One region of the Acidovorax sp. NN32 genome, then DNA from elsewhere that is predicted to be linked to it. Evidence: predicted binding sites of a transcription regulator. Region 1 holds the regulator's gene; each other region holds the start of a gene.

What was found. Region 1 encodes FliA, which starts transcription of late flagellar genes. Its sites were predicted from a motif close to CTAAAGTTTNNNNNNNNNNNGCCGNTA; they were not measured.
Region 2: ACT89O_RS08590 (flagellinolysin) is a predicted target of FliA. The motif match lies at 4,373-4,399, and genes of this name have one in related genera.
Region 3: ACT89O_RS23100 (FlxA-like family protein) is a predicted target of FliA. The motif match lies at 3,547-3,573, and genes of this name have one in related genera.

The regions. Positions count from the first base shown of each region.
Region 1 covers NZ_CP199679.1:4,670,382-4,680,668, forward strand. Annotated here, with positions in the region: gene flhF (flagellar biosynthesis GTPase FlhF) at 1-221, shown strand, start outside; gene ACT89O_RS21485 (hypothetical protein) at 214-1,011, shown strand; gene ACT89O_RS21490 (RNA polymerase sigma factor FliA) at 1,306-2,022, shown strand; gene ACT89O_RS21495 (hypothetical protein) at 2,285-2,659, opposite strand; gene flgM (flagellar biosynthesis anti-sigma factor FlgM) at 2,731-3,051, opposite strand; gene flgA (flagellar basal body P-ring formation chaperone FlgA) at 3,145-3,945, opposite strand; gene flgB (flagellar basal body rod protein FlgB) at 4,166-4,624, shown strand; gene flgC (flagellar basal body rod protein FlgC) at 4,661-5,065, shown strand; gene ACT89O_RS21520 (flagellar hook assembly protein FlgD) at 5,081-5,737, shown strand; gene flgE (flagellar hook protein FlgE) at 5,777-7,057, shown strand; gene flgF (flagellar basal-body rod protein FlgF) at 7,116-7,856, shown strand; gene flgG (flagellar basal-body rod protein FlgG) at 7,894-8,676, shown strand; gene ACT89O_RS21540 (flagellar basal body L-ring protein FlgH) at 8,706-9,398, shown strand; gene ACT89O_RS21545 (flagellar basal body P-ring protein FlgI) at 9,756-10,287, shown strand, end outside.
Region 2 covers NZ_CP199679.1:1,864,978-1,875,264, reverse strand. Annotated here, with positions in the region: gene ACT89O_RS08610 (Lrp/AsnC family transcriptional regulator) at 1-132, opposite strand, end outside; gene ACT89O_RS08605 (RBBP9/YdeN family alpha/beta hydrolase) at 459-1,007, shown strand; gene ACT89O_RS08600 (DUF2242 domain-containing protein) at 1,087-1,713, opposite strand; gene ACT89O_RS08595 (thermonuclease family protein) at 2,086-2,523, shown strand; gene ACT89O_RS08590 (flagellinolysin) at 2,542-4,245, opposite strand; gene ACT89O_RS08585 (MFS transporter) at 4,521-5,792, shown strand; gene ACT89O_RS08580 (DUF1800 domain-containing protein) at 5,933-7,546, shown strand; gene ACT89O_RS08575 (DUF1501 domain-containing protein) at 7,557-8,774, shown strand; gene ACT89O_RS08570 (DHH family phosphoesterase) at 8,862-9,779, opposite strand; gene ACT89O_RS08565 (tellurite resistance TerB family protein) at 9,909-10,287, shown strand, end outside.
Region 3 covers NZ_CP199679.1:4,990,885-5,001,171, forward strand. Annotated here, with positions in the region: gene ACT89O_RS23080 (OmpA family protein) at 1-748, shown strand, start outside; gene ACT89O_RS23085 (aldo/keto reductase) at 842-1,861, opposite strand; gene ACT89O_RS23090 (YdeI/OmpD-associated family protein) at 1,921-2,529, opposite strand; gene ACT89O_RS23095 (sigma-70 family RNA polymerase sigma factor) at 2,594-3,421, opposite strand; gene ACT89O_RS23100 (FlxA-like family protein) at 3,581-3,934, shown strand; gene ACT89O_RS23105 (flavin-dependent oxidoreductase) at 4,059-5,375, shown strand; gene ACT89O_RS23110 (ATP-dependent Clp protease proteolytic subunit) at 5,444-6,043, shown strand; gene ACT89O_RS23115 (Gfo/Idh/MocA family oxidoreductase) at 6,125-7,078, opposite strand; gene ACT89O_RS23120 (class III extradiol dioxygenase subunit beta) at 7,092-7,958, opposite strand; gene ligA (protocatechuate 4,5-dioxygenase subunit alpha) at 7,961-8,401, opposite strand; gene ACT89O_RS23130 (amidohydrolase family protein) at 8,406-9,335, opposite strand; gene ACT89O_RS23135 (Bug family tripartite tricarboxylate transporter substrate binding protein) at 9,370-10,287, opposite strand, start outside.

The sequences.
Region 1 (10,287 bases):
CCGCCATCGACGCACTGATCCGCCACCAGATGGTGCTGCGCGGCGTGACCAACGGCCAGCGTGTGCCGGAAGACTGGGAACGTGCCGATGCGCACAAGCTCATCAGCACCTCCATGCGCGCGCCTGCCAAGTCGGCCTTCGACCCCAAGGCGACCGACCTGAATTTCTTCTTCTCGCATTCGCCCGACACCATGAACGAACGGGGGCTGGTCGATGCTTGATATCGGTTTTCACCAGGCAGCCGGCCTGCACAGCTTCACCCCGCAGTCAGAGCTGCGCGTGGTGGCTGTTGCCAGCCAGGACAACGCGGGCACCGGGCTGGAGACGCTCTGGCAGATCTGCGCCAGCCTGCAGCGCCTGGGCTACCCGGTCGTGGTGCTCGACGGCACAGCGCAGGAGACGGATGAGTACCCGGGTTTGCTGCACCTGCTGCAACAAGCGCCGTGGAACGAGGGCGTCAGCCTCAACATGGGGGCCATGGCCTCATCGCTGGCAGTGATTCCCGCAGCCAAAGGCCTGCAGCGCATCAGCCGCGAGGCCAGCCGCAACGAGACCGCACCCCTGCCCTGTCTGCTGCCCTATTTCCGAACCTACGGGCTGATCGTGCTGCACGCGCCTGCGGCCACGCTGGGGCCGCTGCTGACGCACACCGCCACCGTACCGCTGGTGGTGATGGGCGACGGCTCGGCTGGTGTGCTGACCAGTTACAAGAGCCTCAAACAGATCGCGGTGCACACAGGACTGCCCTGTATGGTGGCGGCTTTGCTGCGCGGCACCACGCCCGCAGAACGGCGCAAGACCCAGCATGCACTGACGACCTTGCAGGACTGCGCGGAACGCCACCTGGGCGGCCCCGTCCGCACGACCACCATCGCCACACAGAACCCTCAGGACCTCCAGCGCCTGGCCTTGCAACTGCTGGAAAATGCGGGCACTATCAGTGAGTCGCTGACAGCGCTGCCACCCAGCAACTTGGCAGCCATGCCTGCGCATTTTGTCCGGAGCCATTGATCTGATTTGTCCGGAGCCGTTGACTAGAGCGTGTTATGCACTTTTACGTACCCACGTTGACCCCAGAGGCCGGTGATCGCAAGGCGCAGTGCGCAGCCAAGGCCGGGGCCTTGGCAAGTGCTGCAACGCGGCGAGTGCCTGCCTCTGGGGTCAACCCGGAGGGAAAGCCGGGGCAAGGCCCGGCCACGTCGTTGCAGGCCGCTGGCAGTATTGATACTGCGGCGCGTCCTGCGTCTCGTTGTCGGGCCTTGCCCCGGCTTTCGTGGGCACGTAAAAGTGCATAACACGCTCTCTATGTACACCGCCAAAGGCCAGCTCGATCGTGATGCGATGATCCGCCAGCACGTCCCGCTGGTGCGAAGAATCGCGCACCACATGATCGCCAAGCTGCCTCCCAACGTGGAGCTGGACGACCTGATCCAGGTTGGCATGATGGGCTTGGCGGAAGCCCTGTCGCGCTACGAAGTGGCCCAGGGTGTGCAGTTCGAGACCTTTGCCACCCAGCGCATCCGCGGCGCCATGCTCGACGAGCTGCGCGAGGGCGACTGGATGTCCCGCAGCTCGCGCAAGAGCCAGAAAGACATCGAACACGCCGTGCACCGGCTGGAGCAGAAGCTGGGCCGCAGCCCGCTGGAGTCTGAAATTGCCAGCGAGATGGGCATGAGCTTGGTCGAATACCAAAGCCTGCTCGGCAAGGTTCGGGGTACACAACTGGTGTATCTGGAGGACATGACGCATGGCAACGAGGACGATGACGGCTTTCTGGACCGCCATGTGGCAGACGCCGACGCAGACCCTCTGGAATTGCTGCGCGACCAACGGCTCAAGATGTCGCTGGTGAATGCCATCAAGACCCTGCCCGAACGCGAGCAGCACATCATGGGCATGTACTACGAGCACGACATGAATCTCAAGGAGATCGCGGCCGTGCTGGGGGTGACCGAATCTCGGGTGTGCCAGCTGCACAGCCAGTCCATCGCACGCCTGCGGGCCAAGATGCGGGCGCATTGACTACCCCCTGAGTCGCCTTCGGCGCCTTCCCCCTGAAGGGGGACGCCACCAGTGGCCTGGCGGAGCCAGTTCCACGGTGGCACTGGTCGGGGGCTGCGACCGTTTCAGGGGTAACCGCGCCGAGCAGACATCGAAGTTCAATCCTCCGGCCTTCACTGGTAACGGTCAAAACAATAGATGCTTGCACTTGTAATCCGTGGCTTTGAGAGGTTTTTCCTCTCAAAGCCAACAGGGACAAGCGCCAGCAGCTATCTTTTTTGGCTCAACCAGCCGATTTGTAGATACGGGCCACGCCGGGCTTGCCGGCCTGTGCGCCCCGACCGTCGCCGTAGGTGGAGGGTGTGCCCGCCTGCGGCACCAAGCCTGCCACCTGGCGATCGGCATTCACGGCCAGGCGCGCCAGGCTTTCGCGGTGCACGGCAAGCATATCGTCAATGGCCCGGGCTCGCTTTTGCAGCTGTGCCGGCACGGGCAGACCCCTGGCTGCAGTCTGCTCCAGAACGCGCGCGAACTGGGCCGCTGCATCCCGCAGGGCCACACTGTTCTTTTCCAGGGATTGGGGGTCTGCCGCGAGAAGGGCGGCGGAGACTTTTTCGATCAGCTGTTCAACAGCCGAGAGGGATTCTTCCAGGGACATGGCGCATTGTGAGGTGGATAGCGCCTGCCTGCCAAGTCTGTCAATAAAGGTGCGTGCGGGACGCTGAGGAATCAACCGCGCGAGCGGGCCAGGATTTCCTGGGCGTTGGAGAGCATCTTGTCGGCAATGGCTTCGGCGTCCACCGAGAAAGTGCCTTTTTCGATGGCCGCCCGCACCGCCTTGACCTTGCTCGCATCAAAATCACCTGTGGAACGGGATGTCTGGTCCAGCGCACGGGCAGCGGTGGAGACGGTGACGGGCACACCGGCGGTTGACACAGCCGCAGCGTCTTTGGCGGCTCCTTCAGCAGCGCTGGCAGGACTTTTGGCTTGCTTGGCAAGCCCCGTCTGCGCCAAGGCGCCCGGGAGTTCCGGTTTTTGACCAATCTTCATCGCTCTCTCCACCACCCCGTTTGATGTGGGGCACAGTAGCAATGTTTTCGACCCATTTGGCCCGGACTTTAGCCATTTATCACCGCCCCGTCATCAAAGAGCGACGACCACTGTCCCAACCTCATTCACAGTTCCACTTACTATCCTGCCATTATCCATGCGGATGCGAACAATCTGCCCCGCAGCGCCTGCCGACATGGCCTGCCCTGCGGAGGTGACTGCATAGCCGGGGCCCTGGGCAATCACCTTGACCTGGGCGCCTGCGCGAAAGAGCTGGGGGGGCCGCACCATGGTCTGGCGCAATGCCTGGCCGGCCACCAGCTGGCGCGCGGCGACCTGCCCGACCCACATTTCCGGGTTGGCCATCACGGCTGCCGACTCTTCGGCCCAGTCCACTTCCGCCTCGGTGGCGTCATTGGCGGTCAGCACCGTCCCCGGAGCCACCGGGCCGGTCAGCACCCAAGCCGGGCCAAATGCCTTGACGGTCACCGGCAGGTAAACGTTCCATGCGGTTTGCCCCTCGACACAGCGCAGCCCCAGGCGGGTGCGGCCCCACAGCCGGGCGCCGACCGGCAGGTAGGGTTCGACCCGCGCGCACGGCGCCAGCCGCAGCCGCGAGTCGAGTGAGCCAACGCTCACTTCCATGCGCAGCGGCAAGCCGGAAGCCTGGTTGCGCGACATCGCGTCATCCAGCCAGCGTTGGGTCAGCGGGCCCAGGTCGGCACTGGGGTCGGCTGCCGCCTGGGCCAGCGCGGCCCCGCTGCTGCCAGCCACTGCAGTCAACCCCAGCACCACCGCCAGAGCGTGCCGAGCCACAGCACGCCGCCCGGCGCTCGCCAGAGCGCCCGCGCGAACCAAAGGGGACACGAAGGGGAAAACGAAGATCGATGGCATGGGGCCTCCTGGGCATCGCAGGTCAACAGGTCTGACCGCGCGGGGCGGCAAAGACTCTTTCACGACTGGAACTATAGGCAGGCGAGCCCTGCGCAAAACCCGAAACTGCGCACCCATTTCCGCGTTCTTCGTGCTTTAGAAAAAAGCGGCGGCTTTCACAATCGAACCACGCCGGAAACCCCCAACCGGCTCCTATTGCAACCCAGGGTGTGAGGCAACCATGCTTGACAAGATGACCAACCGGCTGGACTTTCTCGGCAACGCGCTCGTACTGCGTGCCGAGCGCCAGCGCGCCATCGCCAGCAACATCGCCAACGCTGACACCCCGGGCTACGTGGCACGCGATTTCAGCTTTGGCGATGCGATGCGCGAAGCCACGGGCTTGGGCTCGGGCGTGACCCGCCTGGCCACGGGTGGCTCGGTGAGCACCACGGGCAACCTGGGGGCCAAGGGCGCCACAGCCCCCCGCCACATTCCGCTGCCAGCGGCCAGCACGGGCACCGGCGCACCCGGCACGCTGGGTTATTCCGTGCAGACCCAGCCCAGCCTGGACAACAACACGGTGGACCTGGACCGCGAGCGCGCCAACTTTGTAGACAACGCCGTGCGCTATGAAGCCACGCTGCGTTTCATCAACGGCAACGCCAAAACCATGCTCAGCGCGATCCAGGGCCAATAAGCCATCCGCAGTGCAGCGCAGAAAGCGAGTCTCCCCATGTCCATGTTCTCCATCTTCAGCGTCTCGGGCAGCGCCGTCAGCGCGCAGTCGCAGCGGCTCAACGTGGTGGCCAGCAACCTGGCCAATGTCGATGCCGTGGCAGGCCCCGACGGCCAGGCCTACAAGGCGCGCCAGGTGGTATTCCAGACCGCCCCCATGGGCGCGGACAGCTCGGCCGGTGTGCGCGTGAGCTCCATCAACGAAAGCAACGTTCCCGGCCGCCGCGTGCACGACCCCAGCCACCCGTCGGCAGACGCGGAAGGCTATGTGACGCACTCCAACGTCAACGCCGTGGAGGAAATGGTCAACATGATCTCCGCCTCCCGCTCTTACCAGAACAACGTCGAGGTCATGAACACGGCCAAGTCGCTGCTCCTCAAGACCCTGCAGATGGGCCAGTAACTCTAGGACGCCACCATGATCCTCAACTCCGCCACCAGCGCGCCCACGGTCACCGATGCGACCGGCACCAAGGCCAACGCCGCCACCGACCCTGCAGCCGCGCAGGACCGCTTCCTGAAACTGCTGGTTGCACAGCTGAACAACCAGGACCCGATGAACCCGCTGGACAACGCCCAGATGACCTCGCAGATTGCGCAGATCAACACGGTGACCGGCATCCAGCAGCTCAACCAGACGATGGAGAGCATGTCGGCGCAGTTCAACTCGCTGCAGGTGATGCAGGGCACGGCCCTGATTGGCCGCAACGTGATGACCGAAGGCTCGACGCTGGCCGTGGCCGACAAGGCCGGCAAGGGTGGCTTTGAGCTGGCCTCGGCCGCCACCAAGGTGAAGGTCGAGGTGATGACCGCTGGCGGCCAGGTGATCGAGACCATGGACCTGGGTGCCAAGGCTGCAGGGCGCCACACCTTCGAGTGGGATGCCAGCAAGTACACCGGCTCCACCGAGGGACTGCAGTTCCGCGTTAGTGCCGTCAATGGTTCGACCAAGATCGACAGCACGTCGCTGGCCCTGTCCAAGGTCACGGCCGCAGGTGCCGAGGACGGCCAGCTGGTGCTGACCCTGGCCAACGGAAAAACCATCAACTACAGCCAGATCAAGGCCCTGGTCTAACCCGGCCGATTCAGTGATAGCCCCCATCAGGAGAACACCATGAGCTTTCAGCAAGGCCTCTCTGGCTTGAACGCCGCCAGCAAGAACCTCGACGTCATCGGGCACAACATCGCCAACTCCAACACCGTCGGGTTCAAGGCCTCGCGGGCCGAGTTTGCCGAAATGGTGGCGTCCGCCATCGGCTCGTCCGGCGGCACCAATGCGGGCATCGGCGTCGAAGTGGGCGCGGTCTCCCAGCAGTTCACACAGGGCAATCTCACGATCACGGGCAACAGCCTGGATGTCGCCATCAACGGCAACGGCTTTTTCACGCTCACGCTGCCCGATGGCACACCCGCCTACACCCGCTCCGGCAACTTCAAGCTGGACAAGGAGGGCAACATGATCACCAACGACAACGCCAACGTGATGGGTTACCCCGTGGACCCGGTCACCGGCCTGCGTTCGGGCACCGACCCCATCCCGATGGTGTTCCCCACCTCCGAGCCCATCCCTGCCAAGCAGACCACCACGATCACGGCAGCATTCAACCTGCCGGCCACGGCCACCGATGCGGCCGGCGACCCTGCCGCCACGCCGCCCATCCCGGCCACACCGCGCGCCACCTACGGCACGTCGATCAACGTGTTCGACAGCCAGGGCGTGGCCAAGCCAGTGAGCCTGTACTTCCAGAAGACCGCCACCGACAACACCTGGGACGTGTACGACCAGCTGGACGACCCCACGGCAGTGCCTCCCGTGGTGGCAACTCCTATAGGCCAGATCACGTTTGACAACAATGGCGCCATCACGGCCCCCGTGGCCACGCCCCCCGCCACGGGCTTCGCGCTCACGCTGAACGTGAACCCGACCCCGCCCAACCCCAACAACCTGCCCGCGTTTGATGTGGCGGTGAGCCTGGACAAAGTCTCACAGAGCGGCAACAAGTTCTCGGTCTCCAACCTGAGCCAGGACGGCTACACCACGGGCGAGCTCACGGGCATCAACATCGAGAACAACGGGATGATCATGACCCGCTACTCGAACGGCGTGACCCGTGCAGAAGGCCAGCTGGCGCTGTCGAGCTTCCGCAATACGCAGGGCCTGGCTTCGGTAGGCGGCAACAACTGGGTCGCCACCTTTGAATCCGGCCAGCCGGTGGCTGGCACGGCCACCGACGGCAACTTTGGGTCGCTGCGTTCGGGCGCGCTGGAAGACTCCAACGTGGACCTGACCGCCGAGCTGGTGAACATGATGACCGCACAGCGCGCCTACCAGGCCAACGCCCAGACCATCAAGACGCAAGACCAGGTGATGTCCACCCTGGTGAACTTGCGTTGATCGGGAACGGTTCGTAAGAACTCTGCACTGAAACAGCCCTGGACAACGGAGAGCCCCCATGGACCGCATCATTTACACCGCGATGACGGGCGCCAACGCGGCCGCCCACCGGCAGGCCGTGTTGTCCAACAACCTCGCCAACGCCTCCACCCAGGGGTTTCGTGCGGAGATGTCCACCTTCCGCTCGGTCCCGATCCAGGGAGATGGCTCCAAAACCCGTGTGTTTGCGCTGGAGGCCACCTCGGGCCACGTGAGCACGCCCGGCCCCGTGCAGCGTACCGGCCGCAACCTCGACGCCATGGCCGTGGGCAATGCCTGGTTTGCCGTGCAGGGACTTGACGGTACCGAGGCCTACACCCGCGCAGGCACCTTTGAGGTGTCGGCCACGGGCCAGCTGCTCACCCCTACCGGACTGCCCGTGCTGTCCGATGGCGGCGCGCCCATTGATGTCCCGCCGGGGGCCGAAGTCACGCTGGGCTCGGATGGAACGGTCACTGCCAAGGCAGCGGGCCAGCCCGCGCAGGCCATTGGCCGCCTCAAGCTGGCCACTCCCACCCCGGAAGACCCGCTCAAGCGCGGCGACGACGGGCTGTTTCGCACCACGTCCGGCGACCCGATTGCCAATGACGCCAACGCCCGCATGCTGGCAGGCGCAGTGGAAGGCTCGAACGTGAATCCGGTGGAAAGCATGGTCGGGATGATTGCCGCATCGCGCCAGTTCGAACAGCAGATGCGCCTGCTGCAGTCCGCCGAAACCAACGACAAGACCGCCAGCCAGTTGCTGAGCATGAACGGCTGAGGTCGCGCCCCGCGCCGCCACGCCAAAAGGAAGCACCATGATCAACTCCCTCTGGATCGCCAAGACCGGCATGTCTGCCCAGCAGACCCAGCTCGACGTCATCTCGCACAACCTGGCCAACGTCTCCACCACCGGCTACAAGCGCAACAACGCGGTGTTCGAGGATCTGATCTACCAGAACCTGCGCCAGGTGGGTGCCAACACCACCGAGCAGAACCAGCTGCCCACCGGCCTGCACCTCGGCCTGGGCGTGCGCACGGTGGCCACCAGCCGCAACTTCGTGCAAGGCAGCCTGCAGGAGTCCAAGAACAACCTGGACGTGGCCATCAACGGCAATGGTTTTCTCGAAGTGACCATGCCCGACGGGACCATCGGCTACACGCGCGACGGCTCGTTCCAGGTCGATTCGCAAGGCCGCTTGGTCAACTCCAGCGGCCTGCCCGTGGCCAACGGCATCACGGTGCCCGCCAACGCCACGAGCGTGACCATCAGCGCCGACGGCGTGGTGTCGGCCACCGTACAGGGCAACACCCAGCCCCAGCCCTTGGGCAACCTGGCGATGTCGGCCTTCATCAACCCGGCAGGTCTGGAGCCCATTGGCCAGAACCTGTTCAAGGAATCGGCCGCCTCGGGCCAGCCCCAGCAGGGCACGCCCGGCACCAACGGGCTGGGTATTCTCAAGCAGGGGTTTCTGGAAGCCTCCAACGTCAACGTGGTGGAAGAGCTGGTCACCATGATCCAGGCACAGCGTGCCTATGAGATGAATTCCAAGGCCATCCAGACCTCGGACCAGATGCTGGCCAAGCTCAGCCAGCTGTGATCCCGATGCCGACACCAGGAGCGTTCGCCATGCTGCCGTTCACACGCCTTTTTGCCCTGCCCACCGCCGTGGGCGCGCTGCTGCTCACGGGCTGCGCCGCCACCCTGTCGCCGCCGCCCCCGGTGGACATCCTGCCGACCACCCCACCACCACTGGCCGCAGCGCACCGTGCACCACCGCCCGTGACCGGAGGCCTGTTCCACAACGCCAGTTACCGCCCCGCGTTCGAAGACCGCCGCGCACGGCTGGTGGGCGACAACGTCACGATCATGATCGTCGAGAACGTGACGGCCAGCCAGAAATCCTCATCCACCGTGGACCGTACCTCGGAGGCCTCGGCCGGCATCACCAACCTGCCTTTCGTGAAAAAGTCGCTGGCCGACCGCACCACGCTCGGCGCCGGTTCGGAAAGCACCTTCTCGGGCAAGGGCGGCACCGAAAGCGCCAACACCTTCACCGGCTCGATCACCGCCACCGTGGTGGACGTGCTGCCCAACGGCCACCTGGTCGTGACGGGCGAGAAGCAGATCGGCGTGAACCAGAACGTGGATGTGCTGCGCTTCTCGGGCACCATCGATCCGCGCGCGCTGCAGCCGGGCAGCATTGTCAACTCGACCCAGGTGGCCAATGTGCGGGTGGAATCCCGTGGCCGTGGCGCACAGAACGAAGCCCAGACCTTGGGCTGGATGAACCGGGTCTTCAACACGATCACGCCGTTCTAGACTCCCCCTGAGTCGCTGCGCGCCTTCCCCCTGGGGGGGGGCGCCGCCAGCGCGGCGGGGCGGCCCTTGCGCGGCGGCCCGCGCCTGGGCCGCGCCAGTTTTGACAAGCAATGGGCTATGCGATGTCCCTTGGCCCAAACCAGTCAACCCAAGAAAGCTATTATATTTATAGCTATTAGCGCTTATCCATAAAGCGCTAGCAGGCATTTTTATTCATATTTCACCTTGCAGCCTGCCCCGGACCAACCGCCCGGGCGCACGGTACGCCACCGCCGTTTCCACCCGCTCGGGAACCCATGCAATAGGCCGGTGAACCCGCTTCTTTTTGGGTTTTAGTTCCTGGCGGGGCCGCCCACAATCGGTGTCATGAAAGCCTTGTCCCACTCCCTCTTGTCACGCCCCGTGCGCGCGCTGTGGCTGTTGCTGGCCCTCGTGGCTGCTGGTGTGGCGGTGCCTGCCCATGCCTTGCGCATCAAGGAAGTGGCGGCGGTGCAGGGCGTGCGCAGCAACCAGCTGACGGGCTATGGCCTGGTGGTGGGGCTGGACGGCACGGGCGACCAGACCACGCAGATGCCTTACACCACGCAGGCCATGTCCAACTACCTGCAGCAGATGGGCATCAGCCTGCCGCCTGGCACGGCGAACCAGTTGCAGCTCAAGAACGTGGCGGCGGTGATCGTCACGGCACAGTTGCCGGCCTTTGCTCAGCCCGGGCAGATGATCGACATCAACGTGTCCTCCATGGGCAACGCCAAGTCGCTCAAGGGCGGAACGCTCATCGTCACGCCCCTGCGCGGCGCCGACGGCGAGATCTACGCCCTGGCCCAAGGCAATGTGGTGGTGGGAGGCGCGGGCGCCTCGGCGGGAGGCAGCAAGGTGCAGATCAACC
Region 2 (10,287 bases), 2.5 Mb from region 1:
TTCGAGCTTTTTCACACGCTCGCTCATCGCAGGCTGCGACAGGCCGATCTGCTTGCCCAGCGCCGACAGGCTTTGCCGCGCGTCGTGCTGCAGGGCCATGAGGATCTGCCGGTCTTTTTTGTCCAGTTCCACGGGGTGCTTTCTTAGAGCCTGTTCAAAGTCTTTTTGGAGTCGCACAAGTGCCTTGCCCGAAGGGTTGGAGTGAAATCGGGCCGACGAACTTGGAAGTGTTTGGCGCCTCGGCTGCTTGCATGGGCATGAGCCCATGCAGCGCATCCGAAGCATCACTCATACCGATTGCACTCCAATGCGATCTCCAAAAAAACTTTGAACAGGCTCTTAACGATGACTTCAAGGTTTGGGCGGGCGATTTCCGATGAGCCCCCCTGGCCGGAACAGCGGCGGTTTCCTATTGTTGGCGGGCAGTGATGGATCTGCTTTGAGAACATGGACATTGAATGACGACGCGACCTGTTTTGCTGATTCCGGGCATCTACAACTCGGGCCCGACACATTGGCAGTCATTGTGGCAAACCCGGCACGCGGGCGCGGCGCGGGTGGAGCAGGCCGACTGGGACCACCCCGATTGCGACACCTGGGTGCGCACGCTCGATGACGCCATTGCTGCATCGCCCCAGCCCCCCATCCTGGTGGCACACAGCCTGGGCTGCCTGGTCGCGGTGCACTGGGCCGCGCGCCACCACCGGCCCGTGCAAGCGCTGCTGCTGGTGGCGGTGCCAGACCCCGGGGGGCCGAATTTTCCGGCCGACGCCAAAGGCTTTGCCCCACTGCCTGCCGTGCTGCCCGCCCAGCCCGACCTGCCGAGACGGGTGCTGATGAGCAGCACCAGCGACCCGTATTCCACCCCCGGCTTTTCGGCGCAGTGCGCCAGCGCCTGGAACGCCGAGCACGTGGTGCTGGGTGCGCGGGGCCACCTCAATGCCGACAGTGGCCTGGGTGACTGGCCGCAGGGATGGGAGCTGGTGGCGCGCTGGCGCGGAGAGTGAGAACCGCTGCGGGGATTGCCACGCCCCTCTGAGAGCGCAGGCCCAGAGCGCTCAGGCCCCAGTGCCTGGAACCTCCGCGTCAGCCACCGATGGCTTGCGCCTGGTCCATCACGAGGTAGCGCTTGACCAGATCGAAGAAGCTCTCGTAGAAAGCGTCCTTCGAGATGGTCTCGCTGCCCACCTTGACCAGCGATTCGCTGCTGGCAGAAAACGGCAGCGACACGGACCCGATGGCACCCACGCCCACGCTGGCCGAGTTGTTGGTCTTGCGCAGGGCATAGGTGTCCTGCAGCGCCGTCACAAAGCCCAGGCTCACCTTGCCGTCATTGGCCTCGGGCACACACACCACGCGCACCACCATCTGCAGGTGCGACTCGGCTTCGGGCTGGAAGCTCTTTTTGCCCTCCACCAGCTCCGGCTGGTGGGTGGAGATGATGTAGCCCTGGCTCAGCAGCGCGCGGCGCGATGCCTCGCAGGTCTGGGCGGGCGTGGCGTCAAACAGGCGCGAGTAGGTGGCCACCGAACCAAAACTCTCCTGCACCCCAAACGTCTTGGGCGTGGTGCCCACACAGCCTGCCAGCAATGCGGCCAGAGCCAAGCTACCTGCAGCGGCGCCAGAACGAACAGTAAAGCGGGTCGGGAAAAGGCACAAACGCAAGGGCGGGCACTCCTTCGGGGTCATCAACATCATCAAGAAAGTCGTCATTGCGGGGGGCATTTCCGGTTGCCATAGCGGCGCAGAACGGCTGCCATGGCGTTCTGACAGTCTGCACCACACCCGGTTCCCGTCGATTCTAGAAAGCCCTATGCCCAGCCTGGCACAACGCCCTTGCCCGTGGAGGGGCTGAAAGCGTGGTAACCACAGCCCAAAGCCCTGCACACATGCCCTGCGCACCATTTCGGGCATTGCACGCGTCAAGGTATCAATTTGCAGCAGCCCGTAGAGACAACACGCCAGATGCTACACTATTGATAGCTGTTAGCGCTTATCCATAAAGCGCAAAGTGGCAATTTGGCACAACATTCTGTCACCTGCCTTCTTGCTCGCCTTCCACCATTTCTCTCTCCCTCTGCTGCCGTGCCCCTTGCCTCCCTGCTCTGCCTGGTCGTCGCCATCAGCGACGGCGACACCCTGACCGTGCGCTGCGGCGCGCCCGGTGCCTACCAGCAGGTGAAGGTGCGTATCGCCGCCATCGACGCGCCCGAGTCACGCCAGGCCTTTGGCCAGAAGTCACGGCAGCACCTGGCGCAGCTGTGCTTCAGGCAACGCGCCGCGCTGCAGCCGGTGGACGAAGACAGCTATGGCCGCACGGTGGCCCATGTGCGCTGCGGCAGCGCCGATGTGGCCACCGCCCAGGTGCGTGCCGGCCTGGCCTGGGTGTACACGCCCTATGCCGAATCCCGCCCGCAGCTGGTGGCGCTGCAGCGCCAGGCGCGCAGCAGCGGCACAGGGTTGTGGTCACAGAAGCGGCCGCTGGCGCCGTGGACCTACCGGCACCGGCACAGCCAGCGCTGACCCTCTTGTCACACTGCCTCAGGTGCGCAGCAGTGCCAGCACGCCCTGGGGCATCTGGTTGGCCTGCACCACCATGGCGTTGCCCGCCTGCTGCAGGATCTGCTGGCGGGCCAGGCTGGCGGTCTCTACCGCGAAATCCGTGTCGACAATGCGCGAGCGGCTGGCCGACAGGTTTTCGCTGCCGATCTGCAGGTTGGCAATGGCCGACTCCAGCCGCGAGGACTGGGCGCCGATGACGGCGCGCTGGCTGTTCACGTAGTCGAGCGCGCGGTCTACCGACACGATGGCCTGTGCGGCCGAGGTGGTCACGTCCAGCGTGTTGCGCAGGCCCATGGCCCCCAGGCCAATCGCGCCCACGCGGGTTTCCAGGGTCTGGTTGGCATTGGCGCCCACCTGGAACACCTTGGTGCTGATGGCGCCGCTGGTCGAGGCAATGTTTTCGTAGGTCTCGGTGAAGCCCTGCAGCGCGTCCTTGCCCGAGCGGCTGCCCTGGTTGGGCAGCGCCGCCTTGGCGTCGCGCACCATGCCGCCGTCCACGTCGGCGCCGCCAATGGCGCCGGTGTCGGCATTGTTCAGGTCAAAACCGCCGATGAAAGCCGCGCCGTTGAGCCCATACTGCGTGAGCACATCCCCCGCGTTGGTGAAGGCCCCGGCCGAGGCTGCGCCAATGGCCGCGTCCAGCGTGGAACCGGGGTTGTTGCTCATGTAGGTGAGCACATCCTTGATGCCGGTGCCGCCCGCCGTCTTGATGCGGTCGTGCATGTAGCGCACGGCCGAGTAGCTGGACGAGTAGAACTCGCTGGTATTGCTGGGCCCGCCAATGGCCGCCACCACGGCCGCCACGCCCAGGTTGGCCACGTCGTTGCGCACGCGCTCTTCGGCGCCGTGGATGAACTCGGCCGCGCCTTCGGCAAACCACAGGTGGCTGCCGGTGATGTTCTGCCAGTTGGTGGAGCGGGCCATCACCGCGTGCACCATTTCGTGGGCAATCACACGGTCGTTGTAGAACGGCGCAGCGCCGCCATTGGGCGGGTTGGGTGGCACGAAGTCGGCCATGTCCACCTGCAGCACCAGGTTGTTGCCCCGCCCCTGCCCGTCAAACCCGGTGACCTGCACATAGGCGGCCACACCGCCCGCGTTGTCGGTAAAGCCGGTGTAGCGGATGTCGATGGCCGCGCCATCGCCCTGCAGGCCAAAGTAGCTGCGGATGAGGTTTTCGCTGCTCTCCAGCCAGCTGCCCGCGCTGGTCAGGCCGTCAAACACGGACAGCAGATTCTCGTCGCCCACCACGCTGGCGTCGGAGCGGTCGAACACGTCCATGCCGTTGAACTGCGTGGTGCGCCCGGTGCGGTCGATCTCTTGCGCCAGCCGCGTCACCTCGGCCTGGATGGCCTGGCGGTCGGACGCGCTGTTGGTGTCGTTGGCGGCCTGCACAGCCAGTTCGCGGATGCGCTGCAGGCTGGCCGTGACGCTCTGCAGCGCGCCCTCGGCCGTCTGCATGAGCGACAGGCCATCGTTGGCATTGCGTACCGCCTGGTTCAGCCCCCGGATCTGGGAAGTGAACCGCTCGGAGATCGCCAGGCCCGCCGCGTCGTCCTTGGCGCTGTTGATGCGCAGGCCCGAGGACAGGCGCTGCACGGTCGTGGCCATGTCACTTTGTGCACCGCCAAGCCGGCGCTGCGCATTCAGCGACATCATGTTGGTGTTGATCGTCAACGCCATGGCACGCCCCGGGGACTCCTGGTCAAAGCAGATGAATAGACAAACGGTACGAACCGGTCGAAGCGGCACGCCCAGCCCCACGCAGCAGCAGCGCCGAGGCCGCAAACCCGCTTCTTCCTCTCTGCCTTATCGGCGGGCCAGGGCAAAACCTGAAGACCCATTTCTGCGGGTCTTTCCCCAAGCCCGAGCGTGCAGGCCGCACAGCCGCTAGCATCCTGGGGTCTTTCCCATCTGGCCCCCAGCATGCGCTGCCCCGGCCGACCCGCTCCGTTTTCATGACAGTCCCCCATTCCCCCCCTGCAGCACCCGATGCGGAGACCTCCAGCGTCTACGGCCACTCCGGCTTCATTTCCTTTCTGATCGCCCGCGTGGTGGCCGTGGTCGCCACCCAGGTGCAGGCCGTGGTGGTGGCCTGGCAGGTGTATGACCTCACCCGCGAGCCGCTGGCACTGGCCTATGTGGGTCTGGCGCAGTTTCTGCCCATGCTGGCCCTGCTGCTGCCAGCAGGCGATTTGATCGACCGCTTTGACCGCAGGCGCATCCTGGCGCTGGCCTGGTCGGTGGGCGGCGTGTGCAGTGCCCTGCTGTGGTGGCTGGCGGGCCATGGGGCCAGCGGCGTGGCGGGCATTTATGCGGTGCTGATGCTGTATGGCTGCGCACGCGCTTTTTCGGGGCCAGCCATGCAAAGCCTGCTGCCGCAGATCGTGCCGCGCGGGCAGCTCGCGCAGGCCATTGCCGCCAACAGCATGCTGATGCGCGTGGCCAGCATCGGAGGGCCGATGCTGGGCGGGCTGCTGTATGCGCTGGGCGGGGGCGAGTTGACCTATGCCGTGTGCTGCGCGTGTTTTGTGCTGGGCGTGGCGCTGCTGCTGCGTGTGGTGGTGGCCCATGCCACTGCGCCCGGCCCCGCGCAGGGAACGATGTTCGAGCGCTTTGGCGCAGGCATCACCTTCATCCGCACCCGGCCCATCATCCTGGGCACCATTTCGCTGGACCTGTTCGCCGTGCTGCTGGGCGGCGTGGTGGCCCTGCTGCCTATCTATGCGCAGGAGGTGCTGCATGTAGGCCCGGCGGGCCTGGGCGCGCTGCGCAGCGCCATGGCCGTGGGCGAGGTGGGTGCGGGGTTGTACCTGAGCATGCGGCCCTTCAACCGCCATGTGGGCCGCACCATGTTCATCGCCGTGGCGGTGTTTGGCGTGGCCAACCTGGTGTTTGCGCTCTCGCACTGGTTCTGGCTGTCGTTTGCGGCGCTGATGGTGGCTGGCGCGGCCGACATGGTAAGCGTGTACATCCGCGGCGCGCTGGTGCAGTTCTCCACCCCCGACACCATGCGCGGGCGGGTGAACGCGGTCAACATGCTGTTCATCGGCTCGTCCAACGAGCTGGGCGAGTTCCGCGCGGGCACCAGCGCCGCGTGGCTGGGCGTGGTGCCCGCCGCCGTGGTGGGCGGGCTGTGCACGCTGGGCGTGGTGGGCGGCTGGATGCTGGCCTTCAAGACACTGCGCACGGTGGACCGTTTCGAGGAAGCTGCGCAGGCCAGCAGCTGAGCGGTTCAGCGACGGTGCGACAGCCCGTGTAAACAAGCTCCGGGGCGTTTGTGTCGCGCAGGTAAAACCCGCGCGGCAGGCTTGCACGGCGCATTGAGGCGGAGCACCATGCGCCCACTGCCTGTCCCCAAGCGCACCCCATGAACGCTCCTTCCGCCCCGCCCCAAGGTCCTCTTCAACGCCGCACCGTGCTCGCAGGCCTGCTGGGCATGGCTGCCACCGCCCCGCTGGGCCTGGCCCGCGCCACCACCCCGGCGGGCGCCGCTGCCTGGAACACCGCCGACGAGCCCACCCTTGCCCGCCTGCTGGACCGCGTGACCTGGGGCAACACCCCCCAAGGCGCACAGGCGCTGCCACCGCAAGGGGTTGCGGCCTATCTGGCCGCGCAGCTGCGCCCGCCGCCCGCCACGCTGCCGCGCGCGGCCCAGGCGCAGATCGACGCCATGGCCATCACCCGCACGCCCCTGCCCGAGCTGGCCGCGCGCATGGAGGCCCAGCACCAGGCCGCCAAGGCCCAGCCCACCGAGGATGGCCGCAAGGCCGCGCTCAAGGCCTGGCAGCAGGACATGCGCGCGCTACAGCAGGAGGCGGCCGAGCGTTTTGTGCTGCGCGCGCTGTATTCGCCCACCCAGCTGCGCGAGAAGATGACCTGGTTCTGGATGAACCACTTCAGCGTGTTTGCGGGCAAAGGCAACCTGCGTGTGCTGGTGGGCGACTATGAGGAACGCGCCATCCGCCCCCATGCCCTGGGCCGCTTTCGCGACCTGCTGGGTACCACGGTGCGCCACCCGGCCATGCTGCACTACCTGGACAACGCCCGCAACGCAGCGGGCCGCATCAACGAAAACTACGCGCGCGAGCTGATGGAGCTGCACACGCTGGGCGTGGACGGCGGCTACAGCCAGCAGGACGTGCAGGAGCTGGCACGCGTGCTGACCGGTGTGGGCATTGCGCGCCAGCCAGACAGCGACGAGCCCCCGCGCATGAAGCCCGCGCTGCGCCGCCACTACGTGCGCGACGGCCTGTTCGAGTTCAACCCCCAGCGGCATGACTGGGAGCCCAAGACCCTGCTGGGCCAGCCCCTGCGCGCCGAAGGCCTGGGCGAGGTGGACGAAGCGCTGGACCGTCTGGCCCGCGCACCGGCCACGGCGCGTTTCATCACCCGCAAGATCGCGCTCTTCCTGGTGGGCGACAAGCCACCGCCCGCACTGCTGCAGACGCTGGCCCGCACGTTCGAGCGCACCGATGGCGATATCGCCGCCGTGCTGGAGGCACTGTTCAGCGCTCCGGAATTTCGGGCATCGCTGGGCCAGCGCTTTCGCGACCCGGTGCACTATGTGCTGGCCAGCCTGCGCCTGGCCCATGGCGACGCCGTGCTGCCTGGCGCCGAGCCCGCACTGGGCTGGCTGCAGCGCCTGGCCGAGCCCCTGTATGGCCGCGCCACGCCCGACGGCTACCCGCTGGATACGGCGGCATGGGCAGGCTCAGGGCAAATGTCCACGCGCTTCGAGATCGCCCGCGCCATCGGGGCCGGTGTGGCCACCGCCCCCATGCCCACCCCGCGCGAGAAGGAGATGAGGATGGCCGAACAGTCGGCATCGCAGCGCACGCCCCCACCGCTGGCGCAGAGTGCCTATGTGCGCGCCCTGCAGCCCGCCTGGTCGGCCGCCACGCGCAATGCGCTGGCGCAGGCAACATCACCGCGTGAGTGGAACCTGTTGTTCCTTGCATCACCGGAATTCATGCACGGCTGAGGAAACCACCATGCGACGCAGACACCTTCTTCAAGCTCTGGGCGCCAGCGCCCTCGGCGTGCACAGCGCCAGCGCGATGGCCACCCCCGGCGCGCAGGACGTGCGTTTTCTGCTTGTGTTCTTGCGCGGTGGTTATGACTGCGCCAGCCTGCTGGTGCCCACGGCCAGCAGCTACTACTACGAGACGCGCCCGAACATCGCCATCGCCCGACCCGGGCAGGACGGCGGCGCGCTGCCGCTCACGCCCGACTGGGGCCTGCACCCCGCGCTGGCCGAATCGATGCTGCCGCTGTACCAGCAGCGCCAGCTGGCCTTTGTGCCCTTTGCGGGCACCGACGACCTCTCGCGCAGCCACTTCGACACGCAAGACAGCATGGAGCTGGGCCAGCCCGTGGGCGGGCGGCGCGACTACCGCTCGGGTTTTTTGAACCGGCTGGTGGCCGAGCTGAACCCGCGCACCGGCAACACCCCAGCCACGGCCACGCGGCAGCCCATGGCCTTCACCAGCACCTTGCCCCTGGTGCTGCGCGGCGCAGTGGATGTGCCCAACACGCTGCTGAGCGCGGCGGCGGGCCGCAGCGGCGTGGATGCGCGGCAGGCGCAGCTCATCGAATCCATGTACCGGGGCACGCCACTGGCCACACCCGTGGTCGAAGGTTTTGCCACGCGCGAAGAAGTCGCCCGCACCATGCAGGGCGAGATGGAAGCCGCCAGCCGCAATGCGCTGAGCACCAAGGGTTTTGAAGGCACGGCCCGGCGTATGGCGCGGCTGATGCAGACGCGCTACCAGATCGGCTTTGTGGACGTGGGCGGCTGGGACACCCATGTGGGCCAAGGTGCAGCCACGGGCGCGCTGGCCAACCGGTTTGAAGAGCTGGGCCGGGGCCTGGCAGGCTTTGCCGACGAGATGGGCCCGGCATGGAAGAGCACCGTGGTCGTGGTGGTCAGCGAGTTTGGCCGCACCTTCCGCGAAAACGGCAACCGGGGCACCGACCACGGCCACGGCACCGTGTTCTGGGTGCTGGGCGGTGGTGTGGGCGGCGGGCGCATTGTGGGCGAGCAGCAGGCACTGACGGCCACCACCTTGCTCCAGAACCGCGACTACCCCGTGCTCAACGACTACCGCGTCGTGCTGGGCGGGCTGTTTGCGCGCATGTACGGACTGAACGCAGCCGCCGTGGCGCGGGTGTTTCCAGGGACCAAGGGGGCGGACTTGCGGCTGGTGTAGCTTGCGCCGATTGCTATAAATTTAATAGCTATCAGCGCTTATCCATCGCGCGCAAAGGCCGATTTTTATTCAGAACCGCCCCCTGCTTCAGGCGTTGAAGGTGCCAGAGAGCAGCTCGGGCAGGCGCTCCACCTTCATCTTGAAGCCGCAGGCCTGCGCATGCCCGCCGCCGCCCATGCTTTCGGCCAGCGCGATGCAGTCAAAGTTGCGCTGCGCACGCAGCCCCACCTTCACACCTTTTTCGCCAGCGCTCCACATCAGTGCAAAGGTGCCGGTCTTGGCCGAGAGGATGTCGCCCACCAGGCTGTGGAACATGCCGGGCGCATTCACCATCAGCCCGGTGATGCCGTTGAACACCAGCGGCTGCGCGCCTTCGGCAATGTCGGCGCAGAGCTTCTTGTACTTCTGGTCCATGGCCTCACCGCGCACCATGAACTGTTGGAGCTGCTCGGGCGTGAAGGCCGCGATCTCGCGCCAGCGCGCAAAGCCCTGTTCTTCCATGTCGAGGGCCGACAAGAACGCGGCGCTCTCGGCAAACTCCCACTTCCAGATGTCGCGGTCTTCCACGTACTTGAGCAGCTCAGGGATAGGCTCGTGCGGGTGAAAGAACTCCCACGCCAGGCGCGCGCCCGACTTGCTCATGTCGAAGTGCACAACACCGCAGCGGCAGGCAAAGCCAGTGAGTTTTTCGGCGGCGCTCTTGTGGTGGTCCAGCATCACCAGCTTGGCGGCCCGCTCGTCGATGGCAGCCATCACCTCGGCGGCAAAGGAAAAGTCGAGGATGTAAACCGCACGGCCTTGCAGGGGCGGCAGGTCGTCCGCAGACTTGACATCGCCGTGGTCGAGCCCCACGTATTCAGCACTGTCGCCGTAGTACAGCCATGCGGCCAGCGCCGCGCCAAAACCGTCGGGGCAATTGCGCCCGTGGTACAGGATCAGCGGCTTGGGATCGTTCTTGTCGGGGGCAACCAGCAGTTGCAGGGGGAGTATGGTTTTCTTCGTCATGGCCCCCGATTGTCGCCGGGGCGGTGCACCACGCGAGCGCAAAGTGCGCAGCCCGCCCGCGCGCGCTGCGGGAACCAACCCATCCACCGCGCCTCCACCCCATTTGCCCCGCATACCGAAAAGCACCCGATGTTCCGAACCCTCAAAGACCTGTTTGATAGCTTCACGCAGCCCTCTACCACCCAGTCGCCCGCCGCGCGCGCCCACGCCGTGCAACTGGCAGCCGCCGTGCTGCTGGTGGAGGTGGTGCGGTTTGATGCCGCCATGGACGACGCCGAGCGCTCCACCATGGTGACCGCCCTGCGCAGCAAATTTGCGCTGAGCGATGATGAGCTGGAGCGCCTGCTGGAGCTGGCCGTAACCACATCGAAGACTGCCTACGACTACCAGCGATTTACCAGCAGCCTCAACGATCACTTCACGCAGGACCAGAAGATCCAGCTCGTGGAGGCCATGTGGCAGGTGGCGTATGCCGATGCGCGCCTGGACGAGAACGAGATGCACACCA
Region 3 (10,287 bases), 320 kb from region 1:
GCAAGCCACCGACGCACTCGCCAAGGCCGACCGCGTGTGGGCCGATGACCGCGACACGTCCGAGACCAACCACTTGGCATACATCGCCCGCCAACGCGCCGAGATCGCCACCAACGCGGCCCGCGCGCGCCAGCTCGATGCCAACATCCAGCAAGCGGGCAGCGAAGCCGACCGCATCCGCCTGCAGGCCCGCACCCAAGAGGCTGACGCAGCCCGCCTGCGCGCCCAGCAAGCCCAACAACAGGCGATGAGCGCAGAGCAACGTGCGGCCCAACAGCAGGCCCAGGCCACGGCCGCCATGGCCCAGGCCAACGCCGCACAAGACCGTGTGCGCGCCCTCGAAGCACAACTGCGCGAACTCGAAGCCCAGCAAACCGAACGCGGCCTGCTGGTCACTCTGGGCGATGTGCTGTTTGCCTTCAACAAGGCCGAGCTCTCCGCCCAGGCCGGCCCGCGCCTGGACAAGCTGGCCAACTTCCTCAAACAGTTCCCGGACCGCAAACTGCTGATCGAGGGCTACACCGACAGCGTGGGTAGCGACAGCTACAACCAGGACCTGTCAGACCGACGCGCCCAAGCCGTGCGCGACGCGCTGGTGCAGCGCGGTGTGGACACCAGCCGCATCACCGCACGCGGCTACGGCAAGGCCCACCCCGTGGCCGACAACGCATCGCCCGAAGGCCGTGCGATGAATCGCCGCGTGGAGATCGTGATCGCCGATGACAAGGGCAACCTGCGCGGGAGATAAAGTACCCCCCTGAGGCGCTGCGCGGCGACCACTGGCTTGAGCCACGCCGGTTTCAGCGGCCTATATCGATAAACGCGTCAAAGACCGCGCCGCTTACGCCGCGCGGTCTTCAAACGTTTCGGTATCCACTTCGCGCGCGCTCTGGGCGTTGTAGCGATTGCCCACCACCGTGCGCTCATTGATCAGCGCGCCCAGACGCTCCATGGTGGCAGCATCCAGTCGCACGTTCACGGCACCCAGGTCGTCGTGCAGATGCTCCACGTTCGTGGTTCCTGGGATGGGGATGATGTGCTCACCTTGGTGCAGCAGCCACGCCAGGGCCAGCTGGGCGGGCGTGCAGCCCACATCGCGTGCAATCGCCTGGTAGCCATCGAGCAGCTTCAGGTTGGCCGCATACGCCTCGGGTGCAAAACGCGGCATGGCACGGCGAATGTCCTTGGCGTCCAGCGTGCTCACATCGGTCAAGCCGCCACACAAGAAACCCCGTGCCACCGGGCTGAACGCCACAAAGGCCACGCCCAATTCTCGGCAGGCGTCCAGCACGGCAATCTCGGGGTTGCGCGTCCACAGTGAATACTCGGTCTGCATCGCCGTGATTGGGAACTCGGCATGCGCGCGGCGCAGCGTGGCAGCAGACACCTCGGAGAGACCCACAGTGCGAATGTGCCCCCGCCGCACCAGCTCGCCCAGTGCGCCCACGCTTTCCTCAATCGGCACGCTCTTGTCCCAGCGGTGCAGGTAATACAGGTCGATCACATCGGTCTGCAGGCGGCGCAGGCTGTCTTCGCAGGTCTTTCGCAGCGTATCGGGCCGCCCGTCGATCACGCGCACCAGCTTGCCGTCACCCGCCACATCCACCCCCTGCATGCCGCATTTGCTGGCCAGCGTGAAGCGGCTGCGGTGCTGCTTCATCACACGGCCCACCAGGGTTTCGTTGGCTCCAAAGCCATAGAGCGTGGCGGTGTCGAACAGCGTCACGCCCGCATCAAGTGCAGCCAGCAGCACGCGCTCGCCCTGCTCGGCAGACACCGGCGCGCCATAGGCGTGCGACAGGTTCATGCAGCCCAGGCCGATGGCCGAGACGGAGAAAGGTCCAAGGTTTCTTTGTTGCATGTCGCGAGCTTACGGCAAGCGCGGCAACCCAGCGGGTGGCTCGGGCTTGGGTGCGGGGCCTAAGATTTTGCGGCCGATGGCCGCTTGGCCCACAGCTCAATGCGCTCACCCGCAGCGCAGGCGGCCACCAACTCCGCAAACCGTGCCTCGCGGGTCGCATCGCGCTTGGCGGATGCGACCCAGTGCAGCATGCTCTTGCGATAGCTGGGTGGCGTGGACTCCTGAAAGAACCGCCACGCGGCCTTGTTGCGCTGGAAGGCGCGCTGCAGCGACGCCGGCAGCTCGACCACTGCCGCCTGCTCGTGGGAATAGATGGCCGACTTGTGCGCCTTTCGGTGGGCAAAGGCCGCGAGCCCCGCGGGCGTCATGCGGCCTGCCGCCTGCAACTGCTCCACCTTGGCGATGTTGACCGCGCTCCAGATGGACGACGGCTTGCGCGGGGTGAAGCGGATCGAATACGTGTGCTCGTCAATGCGCCGCCGGATGCCATCGATCCAGCCAAAGCACAGGGCTTCGTCCACCGACTCCGACCAGCTCATGCTGGGGCGGCCCGAGCCCACCTTGTGAAAACCCACCAGCAACTCCGGCGCGCTGTCTGCATGGCGCTCCAGCCACTGGCGGAACGCCTTCGGGGTGGCAAAGAAGGTGGGGGTGGTCTGAGAGGCCATGGTGCTGCGAACGTCTTTTTGTGCAGGCGGGCGGCTGGCAATTGCTGTTGTGCGGGTGCGTCGGCTAGGCCACCACGCCTTCGTGCGCCAGCTCGGCGCATGGCCCCAGGGGCAACACGCACAGTGTCACGCCATCCAGCGTAAGCACCAAACCCAGTTGCCCACCTACCTGCACCACACCACCCGCCTTGGCCCGTGGGCGTCGGGCTTGGTGCTGCAACGGGAGCACGGCATGCACCGCACCATGTATGGCCAATGCACTGACCGGCGGCTGGCGCAGCAGGGCCCACAGGCCCTGTGCGTCCCGCGATTGCAGCGACTGCAGGTACAGGCGCAGCAGCGCAGGGTCGGCGTCCTTGGATTCATCGTGCCCATCACCACGGCGGGCCTCCTCTTCGGCCCGCCGCAGGCGTTGCAACGCGCGGCGCAATTGCTGGCGGCTGGCCGCCTCCGTCCGGCCGGTGGCCTGCGCCAGCTCGGCGTGGCTGGCATCGAACACAGCATGCAGCAGCACCGCAGCCCCCTCCACGGGCGTCACGCACGCCGCCAGCCGCCGCAACGCCAGCGTGGCTTGCTGCGCCAGCGCGGCATCGGCCTCTGCCGAAGGCGCGACCGAAACGAGGGCATCCCCTTGCGCTGCCTGGATGGTCTCTGCCGCCCACTGCGCCATCCACTGACGGCGACGCAGTCGATCAATGGCCAGGTTGCGCACCACCGTCAGCAGCCACGCCTGGGCCGCATTGAGCGCCGGGGCGTTGGCCTCCAGCGCACGCACATAGGCGTCCTGCACGGCGTCCTCGGCCTCGGCCGGGCCCAGCAGGCGCGTTGCGGCACGCAGCAAGGTGCTGCGGCTGGCGTTCACCAGCGCCATCAGGTGTTCATCGTTCTGCATCGGGGCATGGTGCCACAGGCTGAAGCCGGCCACACATCGGCAGACAATGGCTCGCAGGCTGTTGTCTCTACCTCCGTCACATGGGTTGGCGGCGTTCAACAGCCCGCAGCGCGAGAGGGCCGCCGGTCAACTTTCCTTGCGCCTTGCCGATAACCAGGGATGCAAATTGCCAGCACCACCTCCACCACCGGCCCGGTCTCTTCCTCCAGTGGCAGCAGCGACATCGCCAAGCTGCAAAAGCAGCTGCGCGAGCTGACCGAGCAGCTCAAGGGCTTGGCCAGCTCCGACATGGATGCCAAGGCCAAGCAACAGAAGGCCAAGTTGCTGCAGGCCCAGATTCAGATGGTGCAGGCCCAGATCACGGCGATACAGCGCGCGCAACAGCAAGAGCAGCAACGGGCCCAGGCAGCGAAGGCCGAAGGCGCTGCGGCCAGTGCCGCACAGCAGCAGAAGGCAGTATCCGCAAAGAATCAACCCGCTGGGCTGGGCAACAACGTCGATACCTACGCCTGACAAGAATGGCTTGCTGAGTGGGCGCTCCCAGTCTGCAAGCCCCCGCACCCGGCATGCACCAGCGCCGCATTCGCCTGCGGCGTCCGCGACAAGCTCCGCCCGCCATTGCATGGACAATCCCGGCATGTCTGGCGCATCTTCTACTTCACACCCCTCTTCCGTCCGCCCCGTGCTGATCGCTGGTGGCGGCATCGGTGGCATGGCCACGGCCCTCACGCTGCGCCAGATCGGCGTGCCCTGCGTCGTCTTTGAATCGGTGCCCGAGCTGCAGCCGCTGGGCGTGGGCATCAACCTGCAGCCCAACGCTGTGCGGGAGCTGCACGACCTGGGGTTTGGCAACGAGGTGCTGGACACGATTGGCCTGCAGGCGCGCGAATGGGCGCTGGTGGGGCGCAACGGCAACGAGGTGTACGCCGAGCCACGCGGGCTGGAGGCGGGCTACCAATGGCCGCAGTACTCGGTACACCGGGGGCAGCTGCAGATGATGCTGTTCAACGCCGTGCGAGAACGCCTGGGCGACGACGCCGTGCAACTGGGGCGGCGGGTGGTGGGCTACCGGCAAGATGCCGACGGTGTGACGGCGATCATCGAGACACGCGATGGTGAACGCCGGGAAGTGGACGGATCGCTGCTGATCGCCGCCGATGGCCTGCACTCGGCCGTGCGGGCGCAGATGCACCCCGCGCAGCCGCCCATCCAGTGGGGCGGTGCCATCATGTGGCGCGGCACCACGCCGGGGGTGCCTGTGCGAACGGGCGCTTCGTTTGTGGGCGTGGGCTCGCTGCGGCACCGTGTGGTGTTCTACCCCATCACACCGCCCGACCCGGCCACGGGCTTGGCCACCATCAACTGGATCGCCGAGATCACGGTGGACAACCAGGGCGGCTGGCAGCAGGGCGACTGGAACCGGCGTGTGGCGCTGGAGGAATTCGCTCACCACTTTGACGGCTGGAACTACAGCTGGCTGGACGTGCCCGCGATGCTGCGGGGTGCGAAGGACATTTTTGAATACCCCATGATCGACCGCGACCCCGTGCCCACCTGGGTGGACGGCCGCGTGGCGCTGCTGGGCGATGCCGCACATGTGATGTACCCAGTGGGCTCCAACGGCGCCAGCCAGGCCATTGTGGATGCGCGCGTGCTGGGGGCGCAGCTGATTGCGCATGGCGTGGGCCCGCAGGCGCTGCGCGCCTATGACGACACGCTGTGCAAGGACATCTCGGCGCTGGTGCTGCGCAACCGGGGCTCCGGCCCCTTTGGCCTGCTGGGGCTGGTGGACGAACGCTGCGGCGGGGTGTTCGACCACATCGACGACGTGCTGCCGCGCGAAGAGCGCGAAGGCTTCATGGCGCGCTACAAGGCGGCGGCGGGGTTTGCGATCGAGACGCTGAATGCGGCGCCGCCCACCATCGCGCCGGGGCAGCGCGTGGCCGCAGGCTGAGGGGTGTCACGCCCGGCGTGTCTCGTTCGTCATGGCAGTCCTGTCACTCTTTTCAAGGACCTGCCCCCATGGACACGCCAGACACCAACACCCCACCTGCCACCCCAGGCTCCGAGCCACGCACGTCGTACCTGGAAGAAAAGGCCTTCAAGGCCCGCACCCTGCTGGTCTTCGGCACCATCACCGACACCCTGGCCGCCGATGTGGCGCGGCGGCTGATTGCGCTGGATGCCGAGAGCGCCGAGCCCATCGACATGCTGGTGAGCTCGCCCGGTGGGCACCTGGAGTCGGGCGACACGATGCATGACCTGGTGCGCTTCATCACCGCGCCGGTGAACATGATCGGCACCGGCTGGGTGGGCAGCGCGGCGACGCACCTGTACCTGGCGGCGCCGCGCGAGCGGCGGTTTTGCCTGCCCAACACACGCTTTCTGATCCACCAGCCCAGCGGCGGCGCAGGTGGCCCGGCCAGCGACATTGCCATCCAGGCGCGAGAGATTGTGAAAGCCCGCGAGCGCATTGCGCGCACCATTGCCCGGCAGACGGGCAAGCCGCTGGAGGTGGTGCTGGCCGACATCGAACGCGATCACTGGCTGTCGGCCGAAGAGGCGGTGGACTACGGCCTGGTCTCGCGCATCATCGAGAACAAAGCGGCTTTGAAGGGGTGAAGCAGCACGCCCCTTTAAGCTATTAAATACATAGCTGCTAGCGCTTGATGGATGAGCGCTAGCAGCTTATTTGGCTTGAAATCAGCCTGCGTTGAGCTGCAGCTCCAGGTTGTGCAGCACCTGGTAGCACGGCAGCACCTGCGCCACGCTGGCGTTGGGCTCGCGGCCTTCCTTAATGGCGGCGAAGAACTCGCGGTCTTGCAGTTCGATGCCGTTCATGCTCACATCGACCTTGCTCACATCGATCTTCTCTTCCTTGCCGTTCACCAGGTCGTCGTAGCGCGCGATGTAGGTGGCGGTGTCGCCGATGTAGCGGAAGAAGGTGCCCAGCGGGCCGTCGTTGTTGAAGCTCAAGCTCAGCGTGCAGATGGCGCCGTTGGCCGCCTTGAGCTGGATGCTCATGTCCATCGCAATGCCCAGCGTGGGGTGGATAGGACCCTGGATGGCGTTGGCCTTCACGATGGGGCTGCCCGCCTGGTAGGCGAACAGGTCCACGGTGTGCGCAGCGTGGTGCCACAGCAGGTGGTCCGTCCAGCTGCGGGCCTGGCCCAGCGCGTTCATGTTGGTGCGGCGGAAGAAGTAGGTCTGCACATCCATCTGCTGGATGTTGAACTCGCCCGCCGTGATTTTCTTGTGCACGTACTGGTGGCTGGGGTTGAAGCGGCGGGTGTGGCCACACATGGCCACCAGGCCGGTCTGCTTTTGCAGAGCAACAACCTTCTCGCCATCGGCCAGCACGTCGCACAGCGGGATCTCGACCTGCACATGCTTGCCCGCTTCCAGGCAGGCGAGGGTCTGGCTGGCGTGCATCTGCGTGGGCGTGCACAGGATCACGGCGTCCACCTCCTTGATCGCCAAGCTGTCGGCCAGGTCGGTGGTGACATGCTTGATGCCGTACTTGTCGGCCACTTCCTGGGTCTTGGCCAGGTCGCGGCTGATGAGGGAGACGACTTCGACGCCGTCGATGTTCTTGATGCCGTCCAGGTGCTTGATGCCGAAGGCGCCAGCGCCTGCGAGTGCGACTTTGATGGTCATGGTGTGTGTCCTTTTACGTGTTCTCGAGAATCAGGTGGCCCACGGCGGTGTTGGACGCGGGCACATGGTAGAAGCGGTGCGCCAGCTTGGGTGGCTTGCCACCGGCCACATCGGCCATCGCGCCACGCGCGATGAGCCACATCACCAGCTCGATGCCCTCGCTGCCCGCCTCGCGCACATAGTCGATGTGCGGGATGCTGGCAGCGGCCTCGGGGTCGTTGATGAGCTTGTCGAGGAAGGCGTTGTCAAACTCTTTGTTGATGAGGCCGGCGCGCGGGCCCTGCAGCTGGTGGCTCATGCCACCCGTGCCCCAGATGTGCACGTTCAGGTCTTCGTCATAGCTCTCCACCGCCTTGCGGATCGCCTGGCCCAGGTTGTAGCAGCGGCGGCCGCTGGGCACGGGGTACTGCACCACGTTGACGGCGAACGGGATCACCGGGCAGGGCCAGGCGCCCGTCTTGGGGTCTTGCTGGCCGCACATCAGAGACAGCGGCACGGTGAGGCCGTGGTCCACGTCCATCTTGTTGACGATGGTGAGGTCAAAGTCCTGCTGGATGACCGACTGGGCAATGTGCGCGGCCAGGTCGGGGTGGCCCTGCACCACAGGCACAGGGCGGGGGCCCCAGCCCTCGTCGGCGGGCTGGAACTGCGCGGCCGTGCCGATGGCGAACGTGGGGATCATCTCCAGGCTGAAGGCCGTGGCGTGGTCGTTGTAGACCAGGAAGATCACGTCGGGCTTGTTGTCCTTCATCCATTGCTTGGAGAAGTCGTAGCCCGCGAACAGCGGCTTCCAGTAGTCTTCCTGCGTCTTGCCCAGGTCCAGCGCAGCGCCAATGGCAGGCACGTGCGACGTGAACACGGAGGCGGTGATCTTGGCCATGGTCAGTTTCCTTTCTTGCCGGCAGCGCCTTGTGGCTGGCGGTGTGCCTGTGCGTCGCCGTCTTCGCCGATCACGCGGTTGCCATTGGCCGAGCGGCCGCCGCTGATCATCATGTTGCGGTATTCCTCTTCGGTCATGCCAGTCATGCTGCCCGCCATCTGCTGGAAGCTCTTGCCATCGGTGGCGCCGATCTTGGCCAGAAAGTAGATGTTGCCGCCCAGGCGGATGCACCAGTTCAGGTCGCGTGCCAGCACAGCCTGCTTCTGCTCTTCGGTCATCGCCCATTCATCGAGGTAGGCGCGTTCGTTGGCCTTGAAACGCTCGCGGTTGCCGGCCTTCATCAGGCTCATGCAGAACTGGTTGAGCCAGTAGCCCTTGCGGCTTTGCTCGGCGTCGAAGATGGTCGTGCCGGGCACGTCGAGGTAGGGTTTATCGAGAGACATGGTGTCAGTCCTCCACGGTGACTTCTTCGGGCCAGTACAGGCGCATGGGGTTGTCCACCAGCAGCTTCTTTTGCAACTCCGGTGTCGTTGCGATGTGCGGGATGAAGTCCACCAGCAGGCCATCATCGGGCATGTGGTCCTTGAGGTTGGGGTGGGGCCAGTCGGTGCCCCAGAGCACACGGTCGGGGAACTCTTCCACCACGCGGCGGGCGAAGGGGATCACGTCGGTGTAGGCGTTCTGCTCGCCGTTCAGGGCCTTGGGGCCAGTCACGGAGAGGCGCTCGGGGCAGCTCACCTTGCTCCACACATTGGGGTGCTGGCGCATGAACTTCAGGAACAGTTCGAACTCCGGCCCATCCACCGGCTTGCTCACATCGGGGCGGCCCATGTGGTCCACCACCACCGTGGTGGGCAGGGCGGTGAAGAAGTCCCACAGCTCGGGCAGGTCCACCGCTTCAAAGTAAATCACCACATGCCAACCCAGCTGGTGGATGCGCGCGGCAATCTCCATCAGCTCGTCCTTGGGCGTGAAGTCCACCAGACGCTTGACGAAATTGAAGCGCACGCCACGCACACCGGCCGCGTGCATGGCCTGCAGTTCTTCATCTCTGACCGAGCGCTTGACGGTGGCCACGCCACGCGCCTTGCCGCCCGAGTGCACCAGTGCATCCACCATCGCGCGGTTGTCCGCACCGTGGCAGGTGGCCTGCACCACCACGTTGCGCGCAAAACCCAGGTGGTCGCGCAGCGCGTACAGCTGGTGCTTGCTGGCATCGCAGGGCGTGTACTTGCGCTCGGGCGCGTAGGGGAACTCGGCCCCGGGGCCGAACACGTGGCAGTGCGCGTCCACCGCACCGGCAGGTACCTGGAACCGGGGTTTGCTCGGACCCGCGTACCAGTCGAGCCAGCCAGGGGTTTTTGTGAATTCGCTCATGCGCGTACTCCTTGGTTTCTTGCAGGCTCGCAGATCAATCGAGCGACACGTTGGCCTTGCGGATCACGTCGCCAAAACGCTGGCTCTCGTCCTTGACGAACTGGTTGAACTGCGCGCGTGTGGTGGGGAACTGCTCGTAGCCAAAGGTCTTGAACTTCTCGGCCACTTCGGGGCCGGTCAGGGCCTGTTCGATGTCTTTGCGGATCTTGTCGGCCACGGCGGCGGGCAGGCCGGGTGGCACGGCGATAGCGTTCCAGCCCGTGACGGCAAAGTCCTTGGGGCCACCCGATTCGGCCACGGTGGGCACGTCGGGGAACTCGGCCGAGCGCTGGGGTCCGGCAAACGCGAGCAGGCGCAGCTTGCCAGCGCGGTACAGCGGGCCTGCGGTGGCGGCGCTACCCAGTGCAAAGTCGATCTCGCCGGTGGAGACCGAGGTGTAGAGCTGCGTGGTCTCCTTGAAGATCACGTGCTCCATCTGCGTGCCGGTGGCCGATTCGAACAGCTCCGAGCCCAGGTGCACCGGGTTGCCCACCGACCAGCTGCCGTAGTTGAGCTTGCCAGGTCGCGCCTTGGCGTCGGCCACGATATCGGCCACGGTCTTGTACTTGCTGCCCGTGCCCACGGTGAAGAAGAAGTGCGTCTTGAACAGCGGGAGCAGCGTGTCGAAGTCCTTGGCGGGGTCGTAGGGCAGCTTCTTGAACAGGCTGGGGTAAGCGGCCAGGTGCACGTTGTCCAGGATGAGCAGGTCGTGTCCATCCTTGGCGCCGCGTTTCCAGGCGTCGATGGCGATGAAGCCGTTGCCGCCAGGGCGGTTCTCCACGATCACGCCCGTGCCCCAGGTGCGCGAGAGCTTGTCGGCCACCAGGCGGGCCACGCCGTCGGGGCCGCCACCGACGGGGAAGGGGCTGATGATGCGCACCTGCTTGGTGGGGAACTGCTGCGCGGCAGCGAA